DNA from 2 places in the Vibrio sp. 2130-1 genome. Region 2 is predicted to be linked to the other one. Evidence: predicted binding sites of a transcription regulator. Region 2 holds the regulator's gene; the other holds the start of a gene.
What was found. Region 2 encodes PurR, which represses purine synthesis genes. Its sites were predicted from a motif close to TNANGNAAACGTTTNCNTNA; they were not measured.
Positions count from the first base shown of each region.

Region 1 (15,337 bases), on a different contig from region 2:
GTGGCGCTGCAACTAAGCTCATGACTAATTTTGCCGTCGCTGATTATACGTTTAATGTACTTCCCTTAAGGGTTTCTGCTGGTTTCGGTCAGTCAGAAGAGCGTTTGATGGGTGTTCTAGATGGCCCTTTTGGTGGCTTTGAATACCAACCTTTTGACTTTGTTCAACTAGTAGGAGAGTACGATTCAGTAGAATTCAACTCTTCTATAAAAGTGTTTACTCCCGATAATTTACTGCCTAATGATATAACCGCCTCATTAAGTTACCAGATTTATTCTGGTCATGAATCGGATGGTTCAAGCGTTTGGAGTGCTGCACTCTCGATGCCATTGATAACGGAATACTCTCGCTCTCGCGACTACGCGAAGAATAATATGACGTTAATGGATCGTTTAGTCGTTGAGCAAAACAAAGCGCAACAAGCGTCAATTTCCTCTTTGGTTAGTGCGTTAAAAAATGAAGGCTTCGTTAATGTTCAAGTGGGCGTATCAAATGGCAAAGTTGTGGTGGCTGTAGAAAACCGCCGCTACAACCATAACCAAGTTGACGGACTAGGTGTCGCTCTGGGTATTGTGTCGAGTCATTTAGGTCAAAATGCGGCGCAAGATATAGGCGCTGCATCGGATCAATTTGAACTTGTGATGCTTGCCAACCAAAAACCAGTGGTCAGCGTTTTGTCTGACGCTAACTGTTACCAAAGTTTTGTCAATGGTAGCGCAGCTTGTGATGACATTCAGTTTATCACGCGCGATTTACCGGAAAGATTAGACATGGTTGATTGGAAAACGGAGCGAGTTAATTCAGGCACTTTAGATTCGCAGATCGTGCTTTCTCCTATGGTAAGGCATGGTTTTGCAACCGAGTACGGTGTGTATGATTACTCTTTTGCTATGTCTAGCAACTTATACACCTACCTATGGTCTGGCGCGGCAATTGATGTTCGTCATATTTTACCTTTAGCTGAAAGTGACGATTTTGAAGAAGGTGGGTATTTCGAAGACAGCGCGTACGAGAACGAGATTGATCGTGCAATGGTGCATCAGTTCTTCCGTTTACCATATGTCGATATTGCTAACCAGGTCTCTCTAGGCTTGGTTAAGTCGGATTATATCGGTGCGCGCAGCGAATCAGCTTGGTTCTCTCAATCGGGCAACCATGAGTTGGGACTAGAGATGAGCTACTTCCAACATCAAGACGAAAAAGACAAAAATGGTTATGCGAATCCAGACCGACAAACCTTTTTAACTCGTTATACATTCTCTATGCCGGAGTGGGATTGGCAGTTTAATGCGACTGCCGGAGAGTTTTGGAAGGGGGATGTCGGCGCAAAATTCACGACCTCACATTGGTTTGAGGACATAGAAGTATCAGCAAGTTATCAGGTGACAAAGTTTAATGATACAGACGAAGAGCAGTTTGTCACTGTGTCAGTAAAACTGCCATTAACGCCATGGCGCGATATGTCGCCGGGAGTGATACAAGTTCGTGGTAACGAGGCTTATGATTTCAACGTTACGACACGAGTTGGCAACGATACAAACTATTTGGCAGCAGGCCAGGGTGATGAACTCGTGATGGATAATAGTATGCTTCGCCGCTACTTTAACCGAGGCCGTTATGGTCAAGAGTACTTTGAGCAGAACAAGCTTCGCATTCGCAATGCTTATTTGCGTTACTTGGGTACTCAATTGAATTAAGTTGTGTTGCTAGTTAGGCTTTTAGTTAATCGCCGCACTCTACCGAGAGTGTCGGTGTTTTGATATGCTAGCGTCAGTTAAATAATAGGAAATAAAAATGAAAATTGCTGTAGCAGGCACGGGCTACGTCGGTTTGTCCAATGCCATGTTATTGTCACAAAACCATGAGGTTGTGGCGGTTGATATTATCCAAGAAAAAGTGGACTTGTTGAATGACAAGAAATCTCCAATTGTTGATGCGGAAATCGAACATTTCCTTGCAAACAAAGAACTCAACTTTATCGCGACGCTAGATAAAGAGCTGGCTTACAAAGACGCGGAGTTTGTTGTTATTGCTACACCAACGGATTATGACCCTCAAACGAACTACTTTAATACTTCTTCAGTTGAAGCAGTGATTAAAGATGTGATGGCAATTAATCCAGATGCAGTTATGGTGATTAAGTCGACTGTACCTGTGGGTTATACTGCGCGCATTAAAGAGGAGTTCGGTTGTCAGAATGTTATGTTCTCTCCAGAGTTTCTTCGTGAAGGTAAAGCTCTTTACGATAACCTACACCCGTCTCGCATTATCGTTGGTGAGCGTAGCGAACGTGCAGAGAAGTTCGCTAATCTTTTAGTTGAAGGTGCGGTAAAAGAAGACATCTCGGTTTTGTTTACTGACTCTACAGAAGCCGAAGCGGTTAAGTTGTTCTCAAACACATACCTAGCGATGCGCGTAGCTTATTTCAATGAGTTAGATTCGTATGCTGAAGCACACAACCTTGATGCTCGCCAAATTATAGAAGGTGTTGGCTTAGACCCTCGTATTGGCAATCACTACAACAACCCGTCATTCGGTTATGGTGGTTACTGCTTACCAAAAGATACAAAGCAATTGTTAGCAAACTACCAAGAAGTTCCTAATAACATCATTGGTGCAATTGTTGATGCAAACCGCACTCGTAAAGATTTTATTGCAGACTCCATTATCAAACGTCAGCCAAAAGTAGTGGGCATTTACCGCTTAATTATGAAAGCTGGTTCAGATAACTTCCGCGCTTCGTCTATTCAAGGCATTATGAAGCGTATTAAAGCGAAAGGTATTGAAGTAGTGGTTTACGAGCCGGTACTGCAGGAAGATGAGTTCTTCCATTCTGCCGTTATCCGCGATATTGAAGAGTTCAAACAAATGTCTGATGTTATTGTTTCTAACCGCATGGTTGAGGAACTAGCTGATGTGGCTGATAAAGTTTACACCCGTGACCTGTTTGGTAGCGATTAATTAGTCTTTATATTCAAAATAATATAACAGGCTCCCTCAGAGGAGCCTTTTTTTAGTTGGTAATGGTTATGATTAAAAAATGTTTATTCCCTGCAGCGGGCTACGGCACACGTTTCCTTCCTGCAACTAAGTCGATGCCGAAAGAAATGATGCCAGTGGTGAACAAGCCATTGATTGAATACGGTGTTGAAGAAGCGATTGAAGCCGGTATGGACGGTATGTGCATCGTCACCGGTCGTGGTAAGCACTCGTTAATGGATCACTTTGATAAAAACTATGAGTTAGAGCATCAAATTAGCGGTACAAGTAAAGAAGCGCTGCTTGATGATATTCGTTCTTTGATTGATTCTGCGAGTTACACTTACATTCGTCAGCGTGAAATGAAAGGCTTAGGTCACGCTATTCTTACGGGACGTGAACTGGTCGGTGATGAACCGTTTGCTGTTGTGCTCGCGGATGACCTATGTGTGAATGAGGACCAAGGCGTTCTAGCGCAAATGGTTGAGCTGTACAAACAGTTCCGCTGTTCAATCGTTGCGGTACAAGAAGTGCCGGAATCAGAAACGCATAAATACGGTGTGATTGCTGGCGAGATGATCAAAGATGATATCTTCCGCATTGATAACATGGTTGAAAAGCCAGAGCCAGGTACTGCACCTAGCAATCTAGCGATTATTGGTCGCTACATTCTGACACCTGATATCTTTGAACTGATTGAAAATACAGAGCCGGGTAAAGGTGGTGAGATTCAAATCACCGATGCGTTGATGCAACAAGCTCAATCTGGTTGTGTTTTGGCATACAAATTTAAAGGTCAACGCTTTGATTGCGGTAGTGTAGAAGGCTACATTGAAGCTACAAATTACTGCTACGAGAACCTTTATAAGAAAGATTCCAGTGCGGAGCTCGCGAAAAAGCCAACCGTGAAAATTGCTGAGCCAGCGTAAATCGGAACTTCCTATTAGGTACTCCGACGGTACAACACAAACAAAAAGGGATGCATGATGCATCCCTTTGTTATTTTTACTCTCAGTAAAAACGAGATTAAGCTTTTGCTTTTGCCGCTGCTTTAGCGATTGCCGCGAAGCTTTTCGCGTCTAGAGAAGCACCGCCAACTAGAGCGCCGTCGATGTCTGGTTGTGAGAAGTAAGCTTCAGCGTTTTCTGGTTTAACAGAGCCACCGTATTGGATGATTACTTGTGCTGCAACTGCTTCGTCTTTCGCTGCGATTAGTGCGCGGATAGAAGCGTGGATGCGTTGTGCATCTTCAGCAGTTGCTGCTTTACCAGTACCGATAGCCCAGATTGGTTCGTAAGCGATGATTGCGCCGTTTAGAGCTTCAACACCGTAAGTGTCGATAACTGCGTTGATTTGACGTGCACATACTGCTTCAGTTTCGCCAGCTTCGTTTTGCGCTTCAGATTCACCGATACAGAAAACAGGTGTTAGACCGTTTTCTTTTAGGAAATTGAATTTCTTAGCGATGAACTCGTCAGATTCGTTGTGGTATTCACGACGCTCTGAGTGACCGATGATGATGTGAGTAGCACCGAAATCTTTCAGCATTTCTGGAGACATATCGCCAGTGAACGCACCGCTGTTGTTTAGGTCAGTGTTTTGAGCACCCAGGATGATCTTGTTACCGCCTTCAGCGATTACGCGCTCTGCTAGGTCGATGTAAAGTGCTGGTGGAGCGACTGCTACGTCAACACCTTCAACGCCTTCAAGTTCAGCGTTAAGACCAGTTAGCAGCTCAGTTACCATTGCTTTGCTGCCGTTTAGTTTCCAGTTACCCATCACTACAGGACGACGCATAGGAATATCTCCCTTATCTTTAATGTAAATAGTCAATTAATGTAAAAAAATCTATGTAGGAATATAACAGAATAATGTGAACAGATCATGATTGGCGTCATGTCTTGTCCGGCTTTCTTTGTTGATTCGACCAAGCATCGATCCTGTTATTTTTGTCAAAAGCAACCGATTGGTGATCGCGTAGACAGAATGATAGTTCATTCCTCGGAAATTGCTGCTGAGATTGGTATTACTACGCGCTGGAATTAATTGTTGTAGAAAGGAATCGAAATGCCAAATCTCGTTTTAGAGTATTCAAACTCGGTGGAAGAACGCGTCAATGTTCAGGGGTTGCTGGAGGATTTACATAAAACGGCGTTAGAAAGTGGCCTTTTTGAACTCGCGTCAGTGAAATCTAGAACGCTCCGGTGCCACAATTGGTTGATAGGAGAGGAGGGTGATAGCCTCGACTTTATCCATATCAACTTTGATTTGTTATCTGGCCGTTCCCAAGAGCAGAAGCGAGAACTGTCACGAGCCTTGATGGCGACACTTCAAGAGCAAGCTAGTCACGTGCACAGTTTAACGGTCAATATCCGAGATATGGATATAGATAGCTTCCAAAAGGTAGTGAACTAGGTTGCGCTGAATTGCCCGAGAATAGCGAGGGGTTATTGTTACGAATTCTCAGCCTGGCTCTGCTTATTGTAAGGTCGTTGTGGGCACCCAAGCTATCGGTGTCCTTTCCAAACTATATCGACTCGGCTAATCTATAACCTTTCTACTTTGGGGTAAAATTTGATGTCGACTAAAGAGTTACTGTTTTCTTTTCAAGGACGTATAAACCGTAAAACCTACTGGATTTGGAACGTCATTTACTATGTGTCCATTCTAGGCTTTGGTGCCGGTATCAGCCAACTGCTTCCTACTCTCTCCTATGTGCTTCTTCCTATTTTCTTGGTGGTTCTGTTGATCCCTGATTTGGCGATCACCACCAAGCGTTGGCACGACCGCAACAAATCGATCTATTGGCTAGCACTGAATATTCCGTTGATTATCGGACGAATTGCCACGCCAATGACCAGCCCTGCCGCGCAAGAGCCGTCGACCCCACAGATGTTCGTTGCTTCCATTTCTCTGATTTGTGGTTTATGGATTCTAATTGAATGTGGTTTCTTAAAGGGAACATCAGGACCAAATCAATATGGCCCTGAGCCGGAGTAATTGCTTCAAGTATCGTGCGTGCTGAAAGTAGATTCTTAGTCTCGCTAAGGCTCGCTAGAATGACGAGCTCTTTTTATTTAGAGGCTCTTAAAGTCATCGTCATTCTGAACAACGAGGGACGAGTGTGATTCAGAATCTATCGTCCGCTTGAGCCCTGGTTAAGCTGTGTGTGAAAGAGTAGGAGTTTGCTGTTACCAGATCCTTAGTCTCGCTGAGGCTCGCTAGAATGACGAGCTCTTTTTATTTAGAGGCTGATAAAGTCATCGTTATTCTGAACAGAGAGGTGCGAGTGTGGTTCAGAATCTATCATCCGATTGTACGGTGGTTTAGGTGAACGGGAAAGAATAGGAGCTTGCTGTTACGAGATTTTTAGTCTCGTTAAGGCTCGCTAGAATGACGAACTCTTTTGATTTAGAAACTGTTAAAGCCATCGTCATTCTGAACAGCGAGGAACGAGGTGACTCAGAATCTATCATCCGGCTGAGCAGTGGTTAGCTGAGCGGGAAAGAATAGGAGCTTGCTGATACCAGATTCTTAGTTTCGCTGCGGCTCGCTAGAATGACGGACTCTTTTGATCTAGAGGCTCTTAAAGTCATCGTCATTCTGAACAACGAGGAACGAGTGTTGTTCAGAATCTATCGTCCGATTGCGCAGTGGCCAAGGTGAGTGCGAAAGAATAGGAGCTTGCTGTTATGAGATTCTTAGTCTCGCCAAGGCTCGCTAGAATGACGCTCCCCTTTGGTTTAGAGGTTGTTAAAGTCATCGTCATTCTGAACAGCGAGGGACGAGTGTGATTCAGAATCTACGTACAGAGCGCTCCGAGTTCGAAATAAACTGACTGAGCTTGCGAATTACAATGGAAAAGTAACAGCGAATAATGAAGGAGAATGAATCATCGATAAGACACCTTGCGTTTATATCCTAACGTCAAATAACAACGCCGTTCTCTACATAGGTGTTACCAGTCAGCTGCCCCAAAGAATATGGCAACATAAAAATGGAGTAGTGGAAGGATTTACTAAGAAATACAACGTTCATAAGCTCGTTTACTTTGAGTTATTCGACGATATGGCTAATGCTATAAACCGAGAAAAGCAGCTCAAGCAGTGGAAGCGTGAGTGGAAGTTAGCCTTGGTAAGAGAAACGAACCCTAACTTTCTCGATCTATCTACTGAGTATCAGTAAAAATCATCCCTATCTTTAAACGCATTTAAGCTAACCACATCCGCTTTTTGTGTCGGTGCCGCTTCCCCTTCTAGCGCTGCTTTGAACTTTACGACCTGTTTTTGCAACTCGTTCATCAATACCACATTGGTGTGATGAGGGTTTTTACACGTGCTGATGACTCTATCAATATGGCTTTGTTGAGCCCACAATCTTTCTTTCATATCTTCTGATGCGCTTTCGATCATCTCTTTCGCCATCTCATGACGAAATTGCTCAAAAGCTTCTGGGTCTCGCTCTGCCATTAGAACCATTTCATCGAATGGAGGAAGCGTTTGGGACGGGATATGACGTAGAGTAGACATCGATGCTCTCCAAATCCTTATGGAAATTGCCTTTAGTTACTAAAAGCCTACACCACTAGAAAGAGGAGAGAGGATGAATTCTTCAGCCGTCTCACTTATAAGAGAAGCTTTCAAGCTGGAGATTGAATAAGTGCGGCATGTCGATGTTTGGTTGTGGTGGTTACTGCAGTTGTTGGATGCGGTAAACGCAGCGTCTTTGGCCGCTAATGATGTGTTCGGTACGCTCTACTTTGGTGTCATGTCCAAGTAAAGACTGAAAGACACTCAGTTCTGATTGGCACAAGCTTGGGCAGCGAGTTGCGGCTTTACAAATCGGACAGTGATTTTCGATTAAAATAAATCCGTTCTCATCTTTCTCGAGTTCAGCCATATAGCCTTCTTGCTCTCTTAATGTGACGAGTGTTTCTAGTTTGCTTTGCAGAGAGTCGCATTGCTCAAGGTGCTGACGATAACTTTGTAACGTGAGTTTTTCCCTCTCTGATGTGACTTTTTCCAGTCCATCTTTGCCAAAGATATGTTCGACAGCTTCTATAAACTGAATGGTCAACTCACCGTGACGGTCAGCAAATTGCTCATGACCCTTTTGAGTGAGAGACCAATGACGAGCAGGGCGACCAACTTTTACTTTTACGTCATGGATAGAAAGAATGCCATCATCTTCTAAACTTTGCAGGTGCTGACGAGCCCCCATGGTTGTCATACCTAGCTCAGAAGAGAGTTGTTTTGCAGTGACGGAGCCATCACGCTTAACGATTTGCAATATCCTATCTACGGTCTTCATATACCCACCATTTATACGTCAGTACATATTATGCGCGATAGGGTTAGTAAAGAAAAGTGTTGACTTAATTTGAGTGTGGATTTGTAGGGGCTATGTTCATATGAGCCAAGATATGTCGTCATTCTGAACAACGAGGAACGAGGTGATTCAGAATCTATCTTTTGGTTGAGTAGTGGTTAAGGTGACCAGGCAAGAATAGGAGCTTGTTACTACTAGATTCTTAGTCTCGCTGGGGCTCGCTAGAATGACGAATTCTTTTGATTTAGGGCTAATTAAAACCACCGTCATTCTGAACAACGAGGAACGAGAGTGATTCAGAATCTATCTTTTGGTTGAGTAGTGGTTAAGGTGACCAGGCAAGAACAGGAGCTTGTTACTACTAGATTCTTAGTCTCGCTGGGGCTCGCTAGAATGACGAATTTTTTGATTTAGGGCTAATTAAAGTCACCGTCATTCAGAACAACGAGGAACGAGAGTGATTCAGAATCTATCTTTTGGTTGAGCAGCGGTTAAGGCGAGCAGGACAGAATAGGAGTTTGCTGTTACCAGATTCTTAGTCTCGCTGGAGCTCGCTAGAATGACGAGCTCTTTTGATTTAGAGCTTATTAAAGTCAACGTCATTCTGAACAACGAGGAACGAGTGTGATTCAGAATCTATTGCCCGTTGTGCGGAAAGAAAGGCTCAAACTCAGATTGAGCGAGAGCCTCGAGAAATGCTTAAAGAATAATATCACGCACTTCTGGATCTTTACGATCTAGGTAGTGAGTCGACTTAATGCGACGAATAGTACGGCATCGACCACGCACGAGCAGCGTTTCTGTGGTTGCGATATTGCCTTGGCGAGAGATGCCTTCTAGCAAGTCACCTTTAGTAATGCCTGTTGCTGAAAATACCACATTGTCGCTACGAGCCATGTCTTCCATTTTGAGGACAACATTCGCTTTTACGCCCATTTCATCGCAGCGTTTTAGTTCATCTGCGCCGTAAATGCGGTTTTCTTCAGTATCGCCTTTTACCTCATGACGAGGAAGCAGGCGACCGTGCATGTCACCATCTAGCGCTCGAATTACCGCTGCTGATACAACCCCTTCTGGCGCACCGCCAATACAGTACATCATGTCCACTTCACTGTCTGGCATACAAGTTAGAATAGAGGCAGCCACGTCACCATCAGGCACCGCAAAGACACGCACGCCCATTGCTTGCATTTCTGCAATAACGTTATCGTGGCGAGGTTTTGCAAGGGTAATAACGACTAGGGTATCAAGTGGCTTGTTCAGGGCTTTTGCTACGTTCTCTAGGTTTTCTTTTAACGGCTTTTCTAAGTCAATTACGCCTTTTGCACCAGGGCCAACAACCAGTTTTTCCATGTACATATCTGGCGCTTTAAGAAAGCTGCCTTTCTCACCTGCGGCAAGTACGGCTAGTGCGTTCGATTGTCCCATTGCCGTCATACGCGTCCCTTCAATCGGGTCGACAGCGATATCCACTTCATCACCACCAATACCAACTTGCTCTCCAATGTACAGCATTGGCGCATCATCGATTTCACCTTCACCAATGACAATTTCACCACTGATATCTGTTTTGTTCAGTAGCGTGCGCATAACTTCAACAGCTGCGCCATCGGCTGCATTTTTATCGCCACGGCCAAGCCATTTGTAACCAGCCAGAGCTGCACCTTCAGTCACACGGGAAAATGCCATTGCTAAATCGCGTTTCATGATGTCTCCAAGTAAGCAAGAGGGAAGAAGAATTTGCGCGGCGATTCTATCACAAGGTCGAGTAAACGTTTGCCTTTTTGCGAGGCTTTTACTTTATCTAACTTGAATTTGATCAATACTTAGGGCGATTTTCAGAGTAGCGGGACGCAAAATCCTTGCTCAAAAATGCTTCGGCGACAAGAAAAGTCAGCGTTTAGTGAGATTGCGCTGATTTTTTGACCGAATGATGCAAAATATCGAATATAGTGAGTGTTTCTCATCGCGACGCTGAGTAGAATGAACCTTATATAGGTTAGGTGTGCATCAATCTCGCACATCGTCCCAACGGAATAACATAGGTAGGCCAAGATGTCTTTTGAAGTACTAGAACAACTAGAATCTAAAATTCAAACTGCAGTTGACACAATCACTCTTCTTCAGATGGAAGTCGAAGAGCTGAAAGAAGATAAAGCTAAACTTGCGGAAGAAGCTAACGAGCTTCGCTCTCAACGTGAAGAGCTAGAGCAAAAAGCACAACAAGCACAGCAAGAGCACGCACAATGGCAAGAGCGCATTCGTGCACTACTTGGCAAAATGGACGAAGTGGAATAATTCAGCTTCTTCATTCCAAATTAAAAACACCCGCGCTAAGCGGGTGTTTGTGTTTTAGGGAAGTAGAAAATGTTAAGACAAGGCTAGGCGCTGATAGCTAAGAGAAGACCCTATAACTTAGACACCTAAGACTCGCTATGCTTCTTCATCCAACTCTAAATCAATATTCAATGGTTCAGGCGACAGGATAATTCCGGTGCTATCAGCATAAATGTAATCTTCTGGAAGGAAGCTAACGCCGCCAAAGTTGACTGGTACATCCAATTCGCCAATACCCTGACTGGTCGCTCCAACAGGAATAGAAGCGAGGGCTTGAATGCCTAAGTTCATATCTTCAAGTTCATCTACTTCACGAACACAGCCGTAAACGACAATGCCTTCCCACTCGTTTTCTTCCGCAATGGTTGCGATTTCTGCATCGATAAGGGCTTTACGTAGGGAACCGCCACCGTCAATTAACAAAACGCGACCAAGTCCATCTTGCTCTAATGTCTCGCGGATCAACGAATTATCTTCAAAACACTTGATGGTGGTGATTTGCCCGGCAAATGAAGCGCGACCGCCAAAGTTACTGAACATTGGTTCAACCACATCTACCTGATCGAGGTAGATATCACAGAGTGCTGAGGTATTGTATTCCATAGCGTACCTTTCTAAACAGAAATTGGTTGTCTTTGAGTATATCTAGGCATTAAGTCAATGCAATGACAATCCTTTTTTAACTTACTAGAGTTTGAGCTACCACAATTGTTGCAAACAAAACGTTGGTGACTAGAGAGCATTTCACGATGACTGGCATCATTGGTGCTATTTGAGCAGGCTTTTGTGTATGCCAAACCGCTTTACCATGATCGGCCACGAAATAAATACTAAGTAAGAATGGCAAGCTAATCCAAACGGGTTTGTCTTGAATTAACAAGTAAGCCGCAAAGGCAAGGATAGCTCCGCCAAGTAAAATAAAGTGGTACTGTTTGGCTTTACGTTGACCTAAGCGTACCGCCACCGTGCGTTTACCACACTCTCGGTCGTTCTCTATATCACGCATATTGTTGATATTGAGGACTGCAACGGCGAGTAAACCGCAGCCTAAAGCAGGTAAGAATAGCGTGGTGTCTACGTGACCAGTATGCAAGAAGTAGGTACCGGATACGCCGAGTAAACCAAAAAACAAGAATACTGATATATCGCCAAGCCCCACGTAACCGTATGGTTTGCTACCCATGGTATAAGCAATGGCGGCGAGAATGGCCAAAATTCCCAGCCCGATAAAAGTAACAATGCTTTCCAGTGAACTTAGTGAATAGAAAACTAACACCAAGCCTGAGATTGCGGTCAGAACGATGTTAAAGATAATCGCTTGTTTCATCTGTTTAGCACTTACCGCGCCAGACTGCATCGCTCGTAATGGGCCGAGGCGTTTGTCATTATCTGTACCTTGAACGGCATCGCCATAGTCGTTTGCCAGGTTGGACAGAATTTGCAGCAATGTCGCGGTTACGAAAGCCATGATGGCAATCGTCAGTGAGAAATGACCCGCCGAGTAGGCGAGCACGCTACCTGTTAAGATAGAGACCAATGCCAGAGGTAATGTTTTTGGACGAGCGGCTTCAAGCCAGATCTGTAGAGATTGTTTCATGGAAATTTCGTGCTAGTAACCAATGTGCCCAGTATAAGCACAAAGAGGCAGATACGCTATTGACCTAAAACAACTCAACTAGAAGTCAAAGGGTTATTCAGAATCTATCATCCGGTTGTGCAGTGGTGAAGGTGAGTGGGAAAGAAAGGCGTTTGCTGTTAGCAGATTCTTAGTCTCGCTTGAGCTCGCTAGAATGACGAGATCTTTTTTGATTTAGGTATTGTCAAAGTCACCGTCATTCTGAACAACGAGTGTGATTCAGAATCGATCATCCGATTGTGCGGTGGTTAAGGTGAGTGGGGAAGAATAGGCGTCTGCTGTTGCCAGATTCTTAGTCTTGCTTAAGCTCGCTAGAATGCGAGATCTTTTGATTTAGGTGTTGTCAAAGTCACCGTCATTCTGAACAACGAGTGTGATTCAGAATCGATCATCCGATTGTGCGGTGGTGAAGGGGAGTGGGAAAGAATAGGCGTCTGCTGTTACCAGATTCTTAGTCTCGCTTGAGCTCGCTAGAATGACCAGGTCTTTTGATTTAGATGTTGTCTAAGTCACCGTCATTCTGAACAGCGAGGAACGAGGTGATTCAGAATCTATCGTCCCGGTTGTGCGGTGGTGAAGGTGAGTTGGAAAGAATAGGCGTCTGCTGTTACCAGATTCTTAGTCTTGCTTAAGCTCGCTAGAATGCGAGATCTTTTGATTTAGGTGTTGTCACAGTAACCGTCATTCTGAACAGCGAGGAACGAGGTGATTCAGAATCTATCGTCCCGGTTGTGCGGTGGTGAAGGTGAGTGTGAAAGAATAGGCGTCTGCTGTTACTAGATTCTTAGTCTCGCTTGAGCTCGCTAGAATGACGAGATCTTTTTGATTTAGGTGTTGTCACAGTAACCGTCATTCTGAACAGCGAGGAACGAGGTGATTCAGAATCTATCGTCCCAATAGTGCCGTGGTTAAGGTGAGTTGGAAAGAATAGGCGTCTGCTGTTAGCAGATTCTTAGTCTCACTTGAGCTCGCTAGAATGACGAGAACTTTTGATTTAGGTGTTGTCACAGTGGCCGTCATTCTATACAAAAAGCCCAGAAACAAGGTTCTGGGCTTTGGTAAAATAGATTGCGATTAAAGAATAAAGCGGCTTAGATCTTCATTTTCAATCGTGTCGCCTAGGCGCGCTTTCACGTAAGCGGAATCAATAACGAATTTAGCGCCAGATTGCTCCGCTGCATCGTAAGAGATTTCATCCATCAAGCGTTCCATTACGGTGTGTAAGCGACGAGCACCGATGTTTTCTGTGCTTTCGTTGACCGTCCATGCCGCTTCCGCGATTTGCGTGATGCCGTCTTCTGTGAATTCGATGTCCACATCTTCCGTTTTCATCAACGCAACGTACTGCTCTGTTAGAGAGGCTTTTGGTTCTGTCAGAATGCGTTTGAAGTCGTTGCTGCTTAGTGCTTCTAGCTCAACACGAATTGGTAGACGACCTTGCAATTCTGGGATCAAGTCAGATGGTTTTGCCACTTGGAATGCACCAGATGCAACAAACAGAATGTGGTCTGTTTTTACCATGCCGTGCTTGGTTGATACCGTGCTGCCTTCAATCAATGGAAGTAGGTCGCGCTGAACACCTTCGCGTGAAACGTCTGGGCCTGAGCTCTCGCCGCGTTTACAGATCTTGTCGATCTCATCGATAAATACGATGCCGTTGTTTTCAACGTTGAAAATCGCTGCTTCTTTTAGCTCTTCTTGGTTTACCAGTTTCGCCGCTTCTTCTTCCGCTAACGCTTTCATTGCGTCTTTGATTTTCAGCTTACGTTTTTTCTTAGTGTCGCCTGCCAGGTTTTGGAACATGCCTTGCAGCTGGTTAGTCATCTCTTCCATACCAGGAGGCGCCATGATCTCTACGCCCATCTGCGGTGCGGCTACGTCGATTTCAATTTCTTTATCGTCTAGTTGGCCTTCACGCAGTTTCTTACGGAAGATCTGGCGAGTGTGAGAAGACTCTTCCGTTTGCTCTGCTTGACCCCAACTATCACGTGCTGGTGGCAGTAGCGCATCAAGAATGCGTTCTTCTGCTTGCTCTTCTGCGCGGAATTTCACTTTCTCCATTGCTTGTTGATGCGTCATTTTCACAGCGACATCGGTTAGGTCACGGATGATGGTTTCAACTTCTTTACCAACGTAACCCACTTCGGTGAATTTTGTCGCTTCAACTTTGATGAAAGGGGCATTTGCCAGTTTTGCGAGGCGTCGTGCGATTTCAGTCTTACCAACACCAGTAGGGCCAATCATCAAGATGTTTTTTGGCGTCACTTCGGCACGCAAGCTTTCTTCAAGCTGCATGCGGCGCCAGCGGTTACGAAGTGCAATCGCAACCGAACGTTTGGCTTTTTCTTGACCGATAATGTGGCGGTTCAATTCATGAACGATTTCGCGAGGCGTCATTTCAGACATATTCTTTCCTTACTTCGTTACGATTACGCGGTTGGTTTTTCAGGCTCTACTGTTGAGTCTAGCTCTTCTACCGTGTGGTGATGGTTAGTGAAGACACAAATGTCACCCGCGATATTGAGAGCTTTTTCCGCGATCTCACGAGCATCTAGATCTGTGTTTTCTAGTAGGGCGGTTGCGGCAGCTTGTGCGTAAGCACCACCAGAGCCAATCGCAATCAGGTCGTGTTCTGGCTGTACGACATCACCATTACCGGTAATGATTAACGATGCGGTTTCGTCGGCAACGGCAAGTAAGGCTTCGAGCTTGCGCAAAGCACGATCGCTACGCCAGTCTTTGGCTAGCTCAACTGCCGCTTTGGTTAGGTGACCTTGGTGCATTTGCAGTTTGCTTTCGAAGCGCTCAAAAAGGGTGAAGGCATCCGCAGTACCGCCGGCAAAGCCCGCTAGTACTTGGTTGTTGTATAGGCGGCGAACTTTGCGCGCATTACCTTTCATTACGGTATTGCCTAGAGATACTTGGCCATCACCCGCGATGACGACTTTATTATTTCGACGTACAGATACAATGGTAGTCACAGTCGACCTCTTGATTATTTCTCTTTGGATTTAATTCAGTATATGGGGGAGGAGAAATGGGGATTCAAGGGGGCAA
Region 1 covers NZ_JAWOUT010000006.1:211,814-227,150, forward strand. The annotation lists gene R7Q09_RS11260 (YjbH domain-containing protein) at 1-1,697, shown strand, start outside; gene R7Q09_RS11265 (nucleotide sugar dehydrogenase) at 1,795-2,961, shown strand; gene galU (UTP--glucose-1-phosphate uridylyltransferase GalU) at 3,030-3,908, shown strand; gene tpiA (triose-phosphate isomerase) at 4,006-4,776, opposite strand; gene R7Q09_RS11280 (5-carboxymethyl-2-hydroxymuconate Delta-isomerase) at 5,047-5,394, shown strand; gene R7Q09_RS11285 (DUF805 domain-containing protein) at 5,557-5,979, shown strand; gene R7Q09_RS11290 (GIY-YIG nuclease family protein) at 6,898-7,164, shown strand; gene R7Q09_RS11295 (DUF3135 domain-containing protein) at 7,158-7,508, opposite strand; gene R7Q09_RS11300 (helix-turn-helix transcriptional regulator) at 7,669-8,289, opposite strand; gene glpX (class II fructose-bisphosphatase) at 9,007-10,014, opposite strand; gene zapB (cell division protein ZapB) at 10,363-10,605, shown strand; gene rraA (ribonuclease E activity regulator RraA) at 10,741-11,247, opposite strand; gene R7Q09_RS11320 (1,4-dihydroxy-2-naphthoate polyprenyltransferase) at 11,324-12,241, opposite strand; gene hslU (HslU--HslV peptidase ATPase subunit) at 13,355-14,686, opposite strand; gene hslV (ATP-dependent protease subunit HslV) at 14,710-15,261, opposite strand.
Region 1: the regulator PurR is predicted to act here: its motif matches at 10,072-10,091, upstream of glpX (class II fructose-bisphosphatase).

Region 2 (15,337 bases):
TTGACGTACGGTAGCAAAGAAGGAGCACAGGAAGCGCACGAAGCGATCCGCCCTTCAAATGTGGGTGTTAAGGCGGAAGACCTGCAAGGTGTCGATGCTGATGCGCACAAACTTTATGCTTTGATTTGGAATCAGTTTGTAGCGTGTCAAATGACGCCAGCAGAATACGATTCAACAACCATTAGCGTAAAAGCGGCAGAATACACGCTTAAAGCGAAAGGCCGTATCCTTAAATTTGACGGCTGGACTCGTGTACAGCGTCCAATGGGCAAAAACGAGGATACAATCCTTCCAGCGGTACAACTTGGCGATAAGCTAAGCTTAGAGTCACTTGACCCTAAACAGCACTTTACAAAGCCACCTGCGCGCTACACTGAAGCAGCACTGGTTAAAGAGCTGGAGAAACGAGGCATTGGTCGTCCGTCGACTTACGCATCGATCATTTCTACGATTCAAGATCGTGGCTACGTGAAAGTTGATCAGCGCCGTTTCTACGCTGAAAAAATGGGTGAAATTGTTACTGACCGCCTTGATGACAGCTTTAACGATTTGATGAACTACGACTTTACTGCGCGTATGGAACAGAAATTGGACCAAATCGCTGAAGGTGAAGTGAACTGGAAAGCTGTGTTAGACAACTTCTTTGCTGATTTTACTGGCGATCTTGAAAAAGCGGAGCTGGATGAGTCAGAAGGCGGTATGAAGTTAAACCACATCGTCATGACGGATATCGAGTGTCCGACGTGTAGCCGTCCAATGGGCATCCGTACTGCTTCAACAGGTGTGTTCTTAGGCTGTTCAGGTTACGCGTTACCACCAAAAGAGCGTTGTAAGACAACCATCAACTTGGGTGACGAAGAAGGTATTATTAACGTTCTAGAAGAAGACGTTGAAACCGCAGCTCTTCGTGCTAAAAAGCGTTGTCCGATCTGTGAAACAGCGATGGACGCATACCTGATTGATGACAAGCGTAAGATGCATGTTTGTGGTAATAACCCGAACTGTGAAGGCTACCTTGTTGAATACGGCGAGTTCAAAGTAAAAGGCTACGATGGTCCAGTTGTTGAATGTGACAAATGTGGCTCTGATATGGTGCTTAAGAACGGTCGCTTTGGTAAATACATGGATTGTACGAGCGAAACGTGTAAGAACACTCGTAAGATCTTGAAGAATGGCGAAGTCGCGCCCCCGAAAGAAGATCCTGTTCATTTCCCCGAGTTGCCATGTGAAAACTCAGATGCGTATTTCGTACTTCGTGATGGTGCTTCGGGTCTATTTATGGCGGCAAGCAATTTCCCGAAATCGCGCGAGACACGTGCTCCTTTGGTTGCTGAACTGGCACGTTTTGAAGAGCGTTTACCTGAGAAGTTCAAATACCTAGCAACTGCGCCGCAAGAAGATCCTGATGGTCGTCCTGCTGTTGTACGCTTTAGTCGCAAAACAAAAGAGAACTACGTTCGTTCGGAAGAGAATGGCAAACCAAGTGGTTGGACAGCGCTCTTTGTTGACGGTAAGTGGGAAGTCACTGATAAGCGTAAAAAAGCGAAAGCATAAAAACGTACGATCTAAGTAATGTAAAAAGGCAGCGATATCGCTGCCTTTTTTGCGTTTTGTTTTTGCGTAAAGGCCACTGTGTTGTTCGTATAGATCTTTGCTGCTTTGACTGAGTTTTGCTGACGCGAGAAGATCCCAGCATCAATATTTCGTAGTCGCTGATGTATTTTTTATGTAAAAAATATTCGTTGTAACTTTCATTTTGCATTCACATATTTGTTATACATTGGGCTAAAAAATCGGCGGTGTAGTGAATCCGTTCGTAAATTGTTTTCACAATGTAATCGTTTGCTTTTCCATGTGTGATCTAGATATCGTCTTGAGTACGCAAGAGCTGTATGGTACACAGAATGGCGTATTAAAAATTGTAATTTAGAACCCGCTTAGATAATTTATTACAAAAATTAGTGCAACTGTGTGCATTGTTTGCGTCAAAAAATAAGGAAAGAGTGGACGTTGCATACTGGAAGTGCCGTAGCTTTTTTATCCGTGTTGTAAGAGTTCACAGAAACTCAGAGACGGTTGCTAAATGTATTCGCTTGACTCCCCGAGTATGACTCATTCAAGCGAGTACCAAATCCAAGCTATAACGATATGGAGAACAACAAATGGCTGGTGTTTTGGGAATGATTCTTGCTGGCGGTGAAGGCTCTCGTTTGAGACCTTTAACGGAATCTCGCAGTAAACCTTCGGTACCGTTTGGTGGTAGTTATCGATTGATCGATTTTGCTCTAAACAATTTTGTTAATGCGGATCTGATGCGCATTTACGTCCTAACCCAATTTAAATCTCAATCTTTATTCCATCACTTAAAAAAGGGGTGGAACATCAACGGCATTACAGACCGCTTTATCGATCCTATTCCCGCTCAAATGCGTACTGGTAAACGTTGGTACGAAGGGACGGCGGACGCGATCTATCAAAACCTGCGTTTTATGGAATTAGAGGAACCAGAGCAAGTTTGTATTTTTGGCTCTGACCATATCTATAAGATGGATATCAAACAAATGCTGAACTTTCACTCAGAAAAGCAGGCTTCTCTGACGGTATCTGCATTGCGCATGCCACTAAAAGAGGCGTCGCAATTTGGGGTTATCGAAGTGGATAGTGAAGGTCGTATGATTGGCTTTGAAGAAAAACCAGCAAATCCGAAGTCGATTCCTGGTGACCCTGATTACGCTTTAGTTTCAATGGGTAACTATGTTTTTGAAGCTCAGGTACTGTTCTCAGAGTTGGTCGAAGATGCGGATAATGAAGCTTCATCACATGATTTTGGAAAGGACATCATTCCAAAGATGTTCCCTAGAGGTGATGTGTTCGTGTATGACTTCAGTACCAACAAAATCAGTGGCGAAAAAGAAGAGGTGTACTGGCGTGATGTCGGAACTATTGATGCGTACTGGCAAGCGCATATGGATCTGCTAGAAAAAGATGCTCCATTTTCGCTGTACAACCGTAAATGGCCATTGCACACCTACTACCCACCATTGCCACCTGCGACATTTACCGACTCTGATAATGGTCGTGTGCAGATAATCGATAGTTTAGTGTGTAATGGCAGCTATGTTAGAGGCTCAAGAATCGAAAAGTCGGTGCTTGGTTTTCGCAGTAATATTGCTTCTGCTTGCGATATCAGCGAATGTATACTTCTTGGTGACGTAAAAATTGGCGAAGGCTGTGTTTTACGTCGTGTGATTGTCGACAAGGATGCCGATATTGCTCCTGGTACTCAGATTGGTGTGAATCTTCAAGAAGATAAAAAACACTTCCACGTGTCTGAGGAGGGCATTGTTGTTATTCCGAAAGGAGCTCGAGTTGGCTACTAACAACTTATCTATTCTGTTTGTAGCTTCTGAGGTTGAAGGCCTCATTAAAAGTGGTGGCTTGGCAGATGTTGCCAAGGCACTACCGGAAGCCCTTCAAAACCTACAGCAAGACGTAAGAATTACCATCCCTGCGTACAGCAGTATTGATAAACTCGCAGACGCAGAAGTTGTATTAGAAACAGAATTAACATCATGGCCGCATACGGAGTATCGAGTTTTGCGGCTCATGTTAGGTCAAAATCCTGTTTACCTGATTGATTGTCCGCCGTATTTCAATCGACCATCAATGTATGCGGAGAACAACCAAGCGTATACTGATAACGGCGAGCGCTTTGCGTTTTTTAGTGCAGCATGTCTCGATATGTTACCCAAGCTCGCCTTTCAACCTAATATCATACACGCGAACGATTGGCACACAGGTCTTGTTCCATTTTTGCTCAAGCACAGGTATGGCAATGATCCGTTTTTTGCTCATACTAAAAGCGTCATTTCAATTCACAATGCGGTCTTTAAAGGCGTATTTAGTTATGAAGACGTGCAGTGTTTGCCAGAGTTTCATTGTAGAAACGTTCCCGATGCTGCGGTGAGTGCAACGCATATTACGATGCTTAAAGCTGGTGTAATGAATGCAGATAAGATAAACGCGGTTAGCCCTACGTACGCAGAGGAACTAAAAACAGAGCTTGGCAGTCACGGCATGGCTTGGGAGTTTCAGCAACGTGCGCAGGACTTAGTCGGCATCTTGAATGGTTGTGATTACAGCGCTTGGAATCCGGAAACTGATACCTACTTGCCGGTTAATTACTGCGCCGACCAGCAAAGTATGTCGCAAGGGAAGAAAGCTTGTAAAAAAGCATTACAACAACGACTAAATTTGCCCGAAAAAAATGTAGCTATGTTCGGTATGGTTTGTCGGTTGACCCAGCAGAAAGGCGTTCATTACTTGTTGCCTGCTTTGGCCGATTTTTTGAAGCACGATGTTCAGCTAGTTGTCGTTGGGACCGGAGACCCTGTTCTTGCCGCTCAGTTACGAGAGGTTGCCGCGCAGTTTTCTAGCAAATTTGCCTTTGTAGAAGCGTATGACAATGAACTTGCGCATATCGTTGAAGCTGGTTCTGATTTCTTCTTGATGCCTTCTGAGTTTGAACCATGTGGCTTAAACCAAATCTATAGTATGGCTTATGGGACATTACCGATAGTACGCGGTGTTGGTGGCTTAAAGGACAGCGTTAGCGATTATGATGTAAACCCATCTGAAGCAACGGGGTTTGTTTTTTTCGAACCGACACCGCAGGCATTGTTGTTAACGATGCTAAGGGCACTGTTGCTCTACGCTCAAAACGAGCCTGAAGTGAATAAAGTACAGTTGCACGCGATGCAACAAGACTTTTGTTGGCAAAAGGCCGCAGAATCTTATTTGCAGCTTTACCACTCAGCGTTAGTTTGACTTAAAATTGTAACGAAAGGCACCGAATGAGGTGCCTTTATTATCTTGAGTAAGGGGAGTGTGGTAGGATGGCTTTTTACTCAATAGCACGATCTTTTTGATACTCAATATGACCCAGCCGCTACTTTTTCATAAAACCTATTTGCACCCTACTAGTCATGAGTGGGTTGTATTTGTGCACGGTGCTGGTGGTAGCTCTTCTATCTGGTTCAAGCAAATTAAAGCTTACAAGCAACACTTTAACTTATTGCTGATCGATTTAAGAGGTCATGGAAAGTCAAATCAGTTACTTAAAGAGCTCATTGCTAGCCGTTATACCTTTACGGAAGTTACCCAAGATATTTTGAAAGTATTGGACCATTTAAAGATCCAATCCGCTCATTTTGTCGGTATGTCGCTTGGTACTATTATTGTTCGAAACCTTGCTGAATTGTCATCAGAGCGCGTACGTTCGATGGTGCTCGGCGGTGCTGTCACAAGGCTTAACACTCGTTCTCAGATATTGGTGAAATTAGGTAATTTTTGTAAGCATATCCTACCGTACATGTGGCTCTACAAACTGTTCGCTTATATTGTTATGCCTCAAAGAAGCCAACGAGAATCTCGCCACCTTTTTATTCGCGAAGCCAAGAAGCTTTGCCAAAAAGAATTTAAACGTTGGTTTATTCTTGCTGCTGATGTAAATCCGTTAATGAAATATTTTAAAGATCGAGAGTTACCCATTCCGACTCTCTACTTAATGGGCGACAGGGATTACATGTTTATTAAACCTGTCAAAGAAATGGTTGCAGCACATAAGCTCAGCATTCTACGAGAAATCCCGAATTGTGGTCATGTATGCAATGTAGAGCGTCCAGAAGACTTCAATCAACACTCCATCGAGTTTATTAAACAGCAAGCTGTATGTGCTTAAAACTGAGTGCATCCACTGAATAGGAGAGCCGCTATAACTCTCCTAGTTGATATCCACATTGCCAACATGCACCAAATTGCCCTTCGTTTATTTCATGACATTTTGGGCATTGCCAATCTTGATACTCATGCCTATCGGATTGTTTTCGATATGCTTTTACTATTTCTTCAGCTTTCATCTTTTGTGCAGTGTCAAAAAGCCACACATAAGGATCGGTATCATCACCAAACGGCAGTTCTCCTTTTAAGCCGAAAATACCTTCTCCACGAACTTCACAGTAAATTTGTTCCACTTTAAGCAGCTCACATACAATGTGTGCTTCTGCTGGGTTTTTAGCGATAAATATTTTCATCAAAATACCCACTTCACCAATTACGAATTTTGCTGACTTGGTGTCGGCCTTACTTTATTCATAACCCATTTAGTGATGATTGGAAATAGTCCCAATAGCGCAAAAGACGCTAATACTGCGGGTGAAACAATGCCCGATAGGCTTTCAATTGTTGCTAATTGAGTACCTGCATTCAGATATACAGCTGTGCCTGGCAGCATACCTATTTGGCTAGTGAGATAAAATCTACCTACAGACATCGGCGTTAAGCCCATCAGTAAGTTGATTAGAAAGAAGGGGAATACAGGGATTAGACGCAAGGAAAATAGATAAAAAGCTCCGTCTTTTTCGACACCTTGATTAATTGCGTTGAGTTTATTTCCGAATTTGTTTTGTACCCAGTCACGCAATAAGTATCGGCTGCTCAAGAAGGCCAGTGTTGCCCCCATAGTGCTAGCGAAAGAAACCAGTAGCAAGCTTGTCCAAAAACCAAATAAGGCTGCACCAAGTAAGGTGACTACTGCCGCTCCTGGGATAGAAAAAGCGGTAATTGCAATGTAGGTAAAAAAGTAAATCGCAGCCGAGAATACAAAATTCTGATCGATGTATGTAGTTAGTGCTTCTTGTTGGGCTTTTGCATTCTCTAAGGTTAAATACTGGCCAAAGTTAATACCTAAAAAGACGATAGCCGCTAGTAGGATGAGACCTAAAATCAGTTTCTTATTCATAATTTTGATTCCAATTTGGGATATATGTAATAAGACAGTAGGAAAACCGAAAAAATTTCACAAAAAAACCGCAGATTAGACTGCGGTTTTACAAGATAGTTTTTAGGCCGACTTTTATTGGAGGCCGTTCATCAACTCATCTCGGCGAGCTTGAGGTACCACACTCCAATGAGTGCCGTTGATAGCACCTTCTAGTGCCCATAGCAACTCAATGTTGACGGTTGCAGAGTGCGTATCTCTTATCGCTTTATAGGCGTTAAGCGCACCTTCCTCTTCAAGCTTCTCTACGGATTCGATGCCGGCTTTTTTTAGCATGCGCTCGGTAGCCAGTCGTAAGTTAGGCAAATCTTTCAAACGGTTAGGCTTTGTACTTGCTTGCTGTTCTTTCTCAAGCTTTGCCTTTTTCAATGATTGATTCGCTACTTCGATTAAGCGTTCGCTTGATTCCCATAAATCGCTGGAAATAGCGTAGTACTTTGTAACGACTGGGAAGCCACGTTTTTTATAAACGTAAGGCTTTAGCCCTTGTTGCTCGAAGTCAGATGAAGTTTTTTGGTCTGCTCTGATATGAAGCTGATTGTTTACCACTAGTGCAAACATTGTTTCATCAGCGAATAGTCCGAAGCCACCAAACATTGAGCGCGACTTGATATTACCAAGTGCCTCAAATAGCTTCATAGAGTCTTTGAGTATCGGTTTATCCATGTTTTGTTATCTCGGTGTAATTAATATTACGCCACCAAAAGTCAGGTCCGAGAGAGTAGCAAACATGCGTAAAAACAATGTCATTACAGAGTAAAGTCATTGCTTACACACTTGCCATCGGTAACCCCGCTACCTTCCATATCGTAATATGGTTCAGGCCGGAGGCTTTGCGTCCCACTCTTTCGAATGGTTTGCCCTGTGCGTGACACAATGAGCATACTTCTTATATTGAATTAACATCACGGTTTAGCGTTAAAAGTGTGATTTTAGTTCAATAAAAATGATAGATTGAATGCTCTATTTTGCATATGGAAAGGTGCAAATTGGCCTTTGAAAAGGAGTTCTTAATATATATTACATTTATATAAAACAGGGAGTTAACGTTAGTCAATTGTTATTAGAGCGGGGTGAAGTATTAGAGATTGCTTAATTTTTCCAAAAAAATAAGCGCCCCTGTAGAGCGCTTATTTAACACGGTTAAATACAGTGAAATTTAGTTCATTTTTTTCACAGTATTTCGAATTACAAGCTCAGGTTGCATTTCGAAAATTCGTTTTTCGTGTTCTTTATCTTTGATACGCTCAAGTAGAATTTCGAATGCATTTTTACCAACACGACGTTTAGGCTGGTGGATAGTCGTTAGCGGTGGAGAGAAGTATTCTGCAAGCTCGATGTTGTCGTAGCCGATCACTGAAATATCTTCAGGAATTTTGATCCCGTTTTGTTGCAAGCGGCTCATTACGCCTAGAGCCATTGTGTCGTTAAAACAGAATACCGCCGTCGGGCGCTTGTCCATTGCGGTAATTTTATCTGCAACTAATACGGCCGTATCACATTCAAAGTTACCTTCAAGGATCCAGTCTTCATTTACAGCTAGGTTCGCTTCGCTCATTGCGCGACGGAAACCTGCAATGCGCTCTTGGCAAGCAAGCTTTTCAAAATGACCGCTTAGACAAGCGATATCCGTATGACCATTGTCAATCAGATGTTTGGTTGCAATGTAGCCACCTTCTTCTGAGTTATCCATGATCTTGTCTGCTTGTGAGCTCTCTGGGCCCCAATCCATGACCACTTTAGGAATGTCCGCATGACGGTCAAGCATCTCTTTTAGTTCTTCGGTTAAGTCAGAACACATCACTAGGATGCCATCAACGCGCTTTTCAGCCAGCATACGAATGTAATCGCGTTGTTTTTCGTAAATCCCGCCTGTGTTACATAAAATCAGAGTATAGCCTTGGCGGTAACAGTAGCTCTCAACGCCATCAATCACTTCTGAGAAAAATAGGTTAGTTGATTGAGTTACTAACATGCCAATCGTACGAGTTGAGTTGCATTTTAGGCTGCGTGCAACGGCACTTGGCGCGTAATTCAGCTCGTCAACGGCTTTCATTACTTTTTCTTGCGTTGCTTCTGCAACGAAACGCGTTTTATTGATAACGTGCGAAACTGTCGTAGTGGAAACGCCGGCTAAGCGAGCAACGTCTTTTATCGTGGCCATAAATGGTGTCCTGTATCGAGCTACTGAAATATGTCGTATTGGATGTACCTGATGCTCTAATGGTTTCACACCTAGCAATCTAAAATTGGCGCTAAGTGTCTCGGCAGCGGTTGATCCAAGTGCGACAAAAGGGTGCGTAGCAGCATCGGTCGATGAATTTTATCTTTTTTCTATCTGATGAGAAATTGCCATCAACCTGTTAAGAAAACACAAAAACCGCTATATTTCAGCGGTTTACATATAAATCATATTTAATCGTTTGCGCTCACATTTTAGCCCTATGTGGACTGACTAGCAATGTTTTCAGCAAGAGATTTGTGTATTTGAAGTCACATTTTGACTGCTAAATAACCAAGCGTCTTTGCGCTAAGTTAAGGCAAACGAATATTATACCCAAGTTACTTACAATTGGTCACTTTCAGGCATACAGGAAGCCCGATAGGCAGGCTCCCTAAAAATAGGCGGCAATTATTCACCAAGAAGGTAGGCGCTGTCTAGTTTACAAAATGCAACTAATAGTTTCGCGACACTCGAGTAAAATCCAAATTCGTCGAATTTTTTACATTTGTCTGAAAACTGAGGTAACCAAGACATCAATTGTTGCTGGATAAAGTCGTTTTGTTTAACGAAGGCTTCTTCCATGTGTTTTTCTTGTTCAAGCTCGTTTGAGCGGATAATCATGTTCCCGAGAAAGTCGAGCTCAACGGCTAAGTGATCCGCAGGTTCCTTTAGTTTTTCGTCTACTTGAACGCCAAATTCAGCCATCAACTTTTCCATTTCCTCAGCTGGCTTGTCATTCAGTAAACCTGATTCACCAATGTACATGGATGCGTAAGGAAGAGCGCCGTATTTTTCTGTCTTCAAAAACAGTTCACAAAAGTCAGCTGCAAGCTCTAGTTGTGCATCTTCACGATCTTGTAACCGATTCAATGCATCAACTAGGCTATCAACAGCTGGTTTCAGCGACTCATTTTCACCTAAACCTGCGAGAAAACTGCGAATTTCAACACTGTGATAGGCTTCCAATTCTTTCTCTGTTAGTTCTTTTGCGAACAAGCTCGAAAACCACCAGTAAATTTCAGCGCGTTTTTCATTAAAAGCTTTCACTTCTTGCATTTTGGGCTCCTGAATGATGCTTCAAGTCATGCATCACAAAGTCAATTAGGGATATCCCCTAAGTGTAATCAATTAAAATGAATAGCAGTAACTATAATTGTTATGTTTTATGGTCAAAAATGACCGTTTATTAATAGCAATGGGCAAGCTTGTTTTGAATCAATAAAAACGCTAAATCTTGCGTTTTAATGTATCTATGACTAGAAATGTTACTAGTTATGAATAGAATACGTCTTGGATAATAAGAAGACAGAAAAGTGGTGTAAATGAGCTATCACGTATTAGTCGTAGAAGATGATGTTGTAACTCGTAGTAAGCTTGCGGGATATTTCCAAAATGAGGGCTACCAAGTCAGCGAAGCAGAGAGTGGCGCAGAAATGCGTGAAGTTTTGCAAGCGGGCGATGTAGACCTGATCATGCTGGATATTAACCTGCCTGGTGAAGACGGCCTGATGCTTACTCGTGAGTTACGTAGCCAATCGGATATTGGTATCATATTAGTAACAGGACGCACGGATAGCATTGATAAAATCGTAGGCCTAGAAATGGGTGCTGACGATTATGTGACAAAACCTTTTGAATTGAGAGAGCTGTTAGTTCGCGTTAAAAACTTGCTGTGGCGTATTTCAGCAGCGCGCAGTGGCAGCTCGAAAGCGAATGAAACCAGTGAAGAGCACATTGTGCGCTTTGGGGAGTGGACATTCGACATTCAACGTCGCGCACTTAGCCGCAACGGTGAGCCAGTAAAACTAACTAAAGCAGAGTATGAACTTTTGGTGGCATTATCGTCTTACCCTAACCAGGTGTTAAGTCGTGAGCGTATTTTGAACATGATCAGCCATCGAGTGGATGCGCCGAATGACCGCACCATTGATGTTCTTATTCGACGTATGCGCGCAAAAATGGAGTTCGATCCTAAGAACCCACAGATTTTTGTAACGGTACACGGCGAAGGCTATATGTTTGCTGGTGACTAGTTTGAGCATAACTCAATCGTAAAAAGAAAAAGGAGAGCTTCGGCTCTCCTTTTTTGTGGCTTCAAGATAATACTAGTTTGCTTCAACCATTGGTGTTTGCCCGACAGTATCACGCAACCTTTGCCAAATACTGCCCAAGTACTCATGCCAATAAAGCTCTGTTTGTTCTAAGTAACGCGCTTTAGGTGAGTATTTATCCCAAGGTTGACTGATTTCGCTAATAGCTAAGAAGTTGGTCGGGGCTGGGATTGGTTTAATGCCTGCTGCGTTGAACTCATACAATGCACGGCTCATGTGACTCGCAGAAGTGACTAACACAATCTCCTTTTGCTGAACGAATGCAGCAGCTTGACGTGCCTCTTCCCACGTATCCTTTGCATCCTCTAATAAAATGATATCGGATTTTGCTACACCTAAGGCTAGGGCAACGTTCGCCATCATTCGCGCGTGGCTAATTTCAGATCCGCCAGCATAGCCGGATAAGATTAATTTCGCGCCTGGATACATTCTTAAAATACGAATGCCCTCAGTTAAGCGCATTAATGCTGCACGGCTTAACTGCGAGGTGGGTGGAATTTCGTCATCGATAACATGACCATTCCCCAAAACCATCACGTAGTCGATGGTGCCAGAAACTGGCAAAAAGGCTTTATGCTCTCGCTCTAACGGCATAAGAAGCTTGGTTGAAACAGGTTGGAAGGCAACAAGAAAAATGCCAACAAAAGAGAATAGAACAACGAAGCAGCCAGTTTTACGTTTTGTAGTAAAACTAATGAGAGCAAGACCCAACAAGCCTATCAGCAGCAATGCCGGAAGGGGCATAAGCATGGCTGACACTACTTTTTTCAGCTCAAACATACATAAATAGTCCGAAAAAACATCAATTGATAATAAAAATGAGGGTATCCCTCTTTATTCCTGCTTTCCTTGTGCCAGAATAGCGGCACAATCCGTTATGATAACTCAGCAGAAGTGACAGAAGACCGCAATTTCGACGATATCGCCCACAAATTTGCAAAAAATATTTACGGCTCCGATAAAGGGGAGATCCGCCAAATCATTGTGTGGGAAGATTTTCTACAGATTCTAAGTGAATTAGATGCTGACCAGCAACCCCTAGAAGTGTTAGACGCTGGTGGTGGTTTGGCACAAATGTCGCAAAAGCTTGCTAAGCTCGGACATCGAATCGCTTTATGTGATCTATCTTCGGAAATGCTGCAGTTGGCTAAGCAGGATATTGAAAAAAACGGTTTGCTTGAGCAGTATCGCCTGATTCATTCGCCTGTCCAATCCATCGGTGAACATATGGATGGACGGGTCGATCTGGTTATGTTCCACGCTGTGATGGAGTGGCTGGTTGATCCTAAGGCCGCACTTGAAACAGTTCTAGAACAAGTAAAACCGGGAGGCATCGCATCAGTCATGTTCTACAACCACCACGGTTTAGTCTATAAAAACGTGGTTTGTGGCAACATTCCTCATATATTAGACGGCATGCCTCACCGAAAAAGATTTAAACTACAGCCGCAAAAAGGCTTAAAACCTGAAGAAGTCTACCAGTGGATAGAAAATTCAGGTTTTAATATTTGTGGCAAATCTGGTATTCGCTCATTTAGTGATTACATAGGCAATATGGAATACATGGGTGATTACGAGTTTGAAGATGTGTTGGCGCTAGAAAAACAACTTTGTCGACAAGAGCCATACCTCTCATTAGGCCGCTACATTCATGTGTGGGCTAAAAAGAACGATAAACAGGAATAACAATGAGTGAGATGACTCTCAATGCTGCAGAGCAACCAATCGATGAGCTGGTTGGCTGGGTTAAGCAGCACGATTTCTCGTTGAACCTGACCACAGAGCGATTGGCATTTTTGATAGCCATTGCCGTACTGAGTAATGAAAGGTTCGATGAAGAACTGGGTGAAGGTGAACTGCATGATGCATTTGCCATCGTCACTCGACTATTTGATGAGACCGGCGAAGCCTCCGCTTTTCGTGCGAACAATGCGATCAACGAGATGGTTAAGCAGCGTCTTATGAGCCGTTTTGTCAGTGAGATTACTGACGGAGCGAGCATTTACCGCTTGTCGCCATTAGCGATAGGAATAACCGACTACTACGTGCGTCATCGTGAGTTCTCAAAACTGCGTCTATCTATCCAGCTATCCATGGTAGCGGATGAAATGGCGAAAGCGATTGAGGCAGCACAAAAAGGTGGTACACCGGGTCACTGGAAGAAAAACGTATACGGTGTTTTAAAATATTCTGTAGGCGAAATTTTCGATCAAATTGACCTCAACCAACGTGTTATGGATGAGCAGCAACAGTCAGTGAAACAACAGATTGCTGACCTGCTTAACAAAGACTGGCGTGAAGCGATCAACAACTGTGAAGCACTTCTGTCAGAAACATCAAGCACGTTGCGTGAACTTCAAGATACGCTGCAAGCCGCCAGTGATGAACTGCAAACTCAGATCCTCGATATTCAAGAAATTGTTTACGGTGACCCTGAGCTGGAGTTTATCGAAGAAGCCTTGTTTGGTCTGCAAATGAAGCTGGACCGAATCACAAGCTGGGGCCAGCAAGCTATCGACCTTTGGATTGGTTACGACCGACACGTGCACAAGTTTATCCGTACTGCAATCGATATGGATAAGAATCGTGCGTTTAGCTCGCGTCTGCGTCAATCTGTCAAAGATTACTTCGATGCGCCTTGGTATCTGACTTATGCAGATGCGGAGAGGCTTTCCGACCTTCGTGATGAGGCCCTAGTACTGCGTGATGACGAGGTCACGGGTCAAGTTCCGATGGAAGTAGAATACGAAGAGTTTCAACAAGTCAATGATGAGTTGTCTGAACGAATTGGTGACATGCTAAAAGCGCATAAAGATCAAGGCACACCAATCGATTTGAGTGTGGTACTGCGAGATTACCTTGCACAGCACCCTTACACTCATCATTTTGATTTAGCTCGCATTATCGTCGATCAAGCTGTACGTCTAGGGTATTCAGAATCGGATTACCAAGCGATTCAACCAGACTGGAAAGCAATCAACGAATTTGGGGCAAAGGTACAAGCGAATGTCATCGACCGATACTAATGAATACATGTCAGAGAATCTGGCAAAAGCAATTTCTAACCCTCTGTTCCCAGCGCTAGACAGCATGCTTCGAGCAGGGCGTCATATCTCAAGTGAAGATCTAGACAACCACGCGTTGTTGTCGGATTTCGAACTTGAGCTTTCTTCTTTCTACCAACGCTACAACACCGAATTGGTGAAAGCGCCAGAAGGTTTCTTCTACCTTCGTCCTCGTTCAACGTCTCTGATTGGCCGTAGTGTTCTTTCTGAACTGGATATGCTGGTGGGGAAGGTACTGTGTTTCCTTTACCTAAGCCCAGAGCGTCTTGCGCACGAAGGCATCTTTACTAACCAAGAGCTGTACGACGAACTGCTTGCTCTAGCAGACGAAAACAAGCTGATGAAGCTAGTGACGAACCGTGCGACTGGTTCTGACCTTGATAAAGAAAAGCTGTTTGAAAAAGTACGTACGTCACTTCGTCGTTTGCGTCGCCTAGGCATGATCATCAACATCGGTGAAACCGGTAAATTCAGCATCAGTGAAGCGGTATTCCGCTTTGGTGCCGATGTACGTATTGGCGATGACATGCGTGAAGCGCAGCTGCGTCTAATCCGTGATGGTGAAGCAGTAGTGCACACCAAAGAGCCAAGCCAAGGCAGCTTATTGTCTGAAGAAGATCAAGACGACCAAGCCCAAGAAGAAACAACAGAAGAGGGTGAAGCATGAGCATGATTGAACGCGGTAAATACCAATCGCTGACCATGGTCAACTGGAACGGCTTCTTTGCCCGTACGTTTGACATCGATGGTCTGGTCACCACGCTATCAGGTGGTAACGGTGCAGGTAAATCAACCACAATGGCGGCGTTCATCACCGCATTGATTCCTGACCAAACGCTGCTGCACTTCCGTAACACGACAGAAGCGGGCAGCAGCCAATCGTCTCGCGACAAAGGTTTGTACGGTAAGCTACAGCCGGGCGCATGTTATGCGGCGCTAGACGTGGTGAACTCACGTAACCAACGCCTATTGTTTGCAGTAAAACTACAGCAAGTTGCGGGTCGTGATAAGAAAGTAGACATCAAACCGTTTGTGATCCAAGGTCTTCCAAGCCATGTGAAACCAACGGATATCTTGGTTGAAAGCGTATCTGCGACTC
Region 2 covers NZ_JAWOUT010000002.1:88,541-103,877, forward strand. The annotation lists gene topA (type I DNA topoisomerase) at 1-1,554, shown strand, start outside; gene glgC (glucose-1-phosphate adenylyltransferase) at 2,163-3,380, shown strand; gene glgA (glycogen synthase GlgA) at 3,370-4,827, shown strand; gene R7Q09_RS02985 (alpha/beta fold hydrolase) at 4,937-5,740, shown strand; gene R7Q09_RS02990 (DUF2007 domain-containing protein) at 5,772-6,092, opposite strand; gene R7Q09_RS02995 (TVP38/TMEM64 family protein) at 6,113-6,799, opposite strand; gene R7Q09_RS03000 (TfoX/Sxy family DNA transformation protein) at 6,914-7,504, opposite strand; cyclic di-GMP riboswitch class I at 7,621-7,710, opposite strand; gene purR (HTH-type transcriptional repressor PurR) at 7,998-9,002, opposite strand; gene torD (molecular chaperone TorD) at 9,471-10,118, opposite strand; gene torR (two-component system response regulator TorR) at 10,385-11,095, shown strand; gene elyC (envelope biogenesis factor ElyC) at 11,168-11,953, opposite strand; gene cmoM (tRNA uridine 5-oxyacetic acid(34) methyltransferase CmoM) at 12,068-12,859, shown strand; gene mukF (chromosome partition protein MukF) at 12,862-14,199, shown strand; gene mukE (chromosome partition protein MukE) at 14,180-14,905, shown strand; gene mukB (chromosome partition protein MukB) at 14,908-15,337, shown strand, end outside.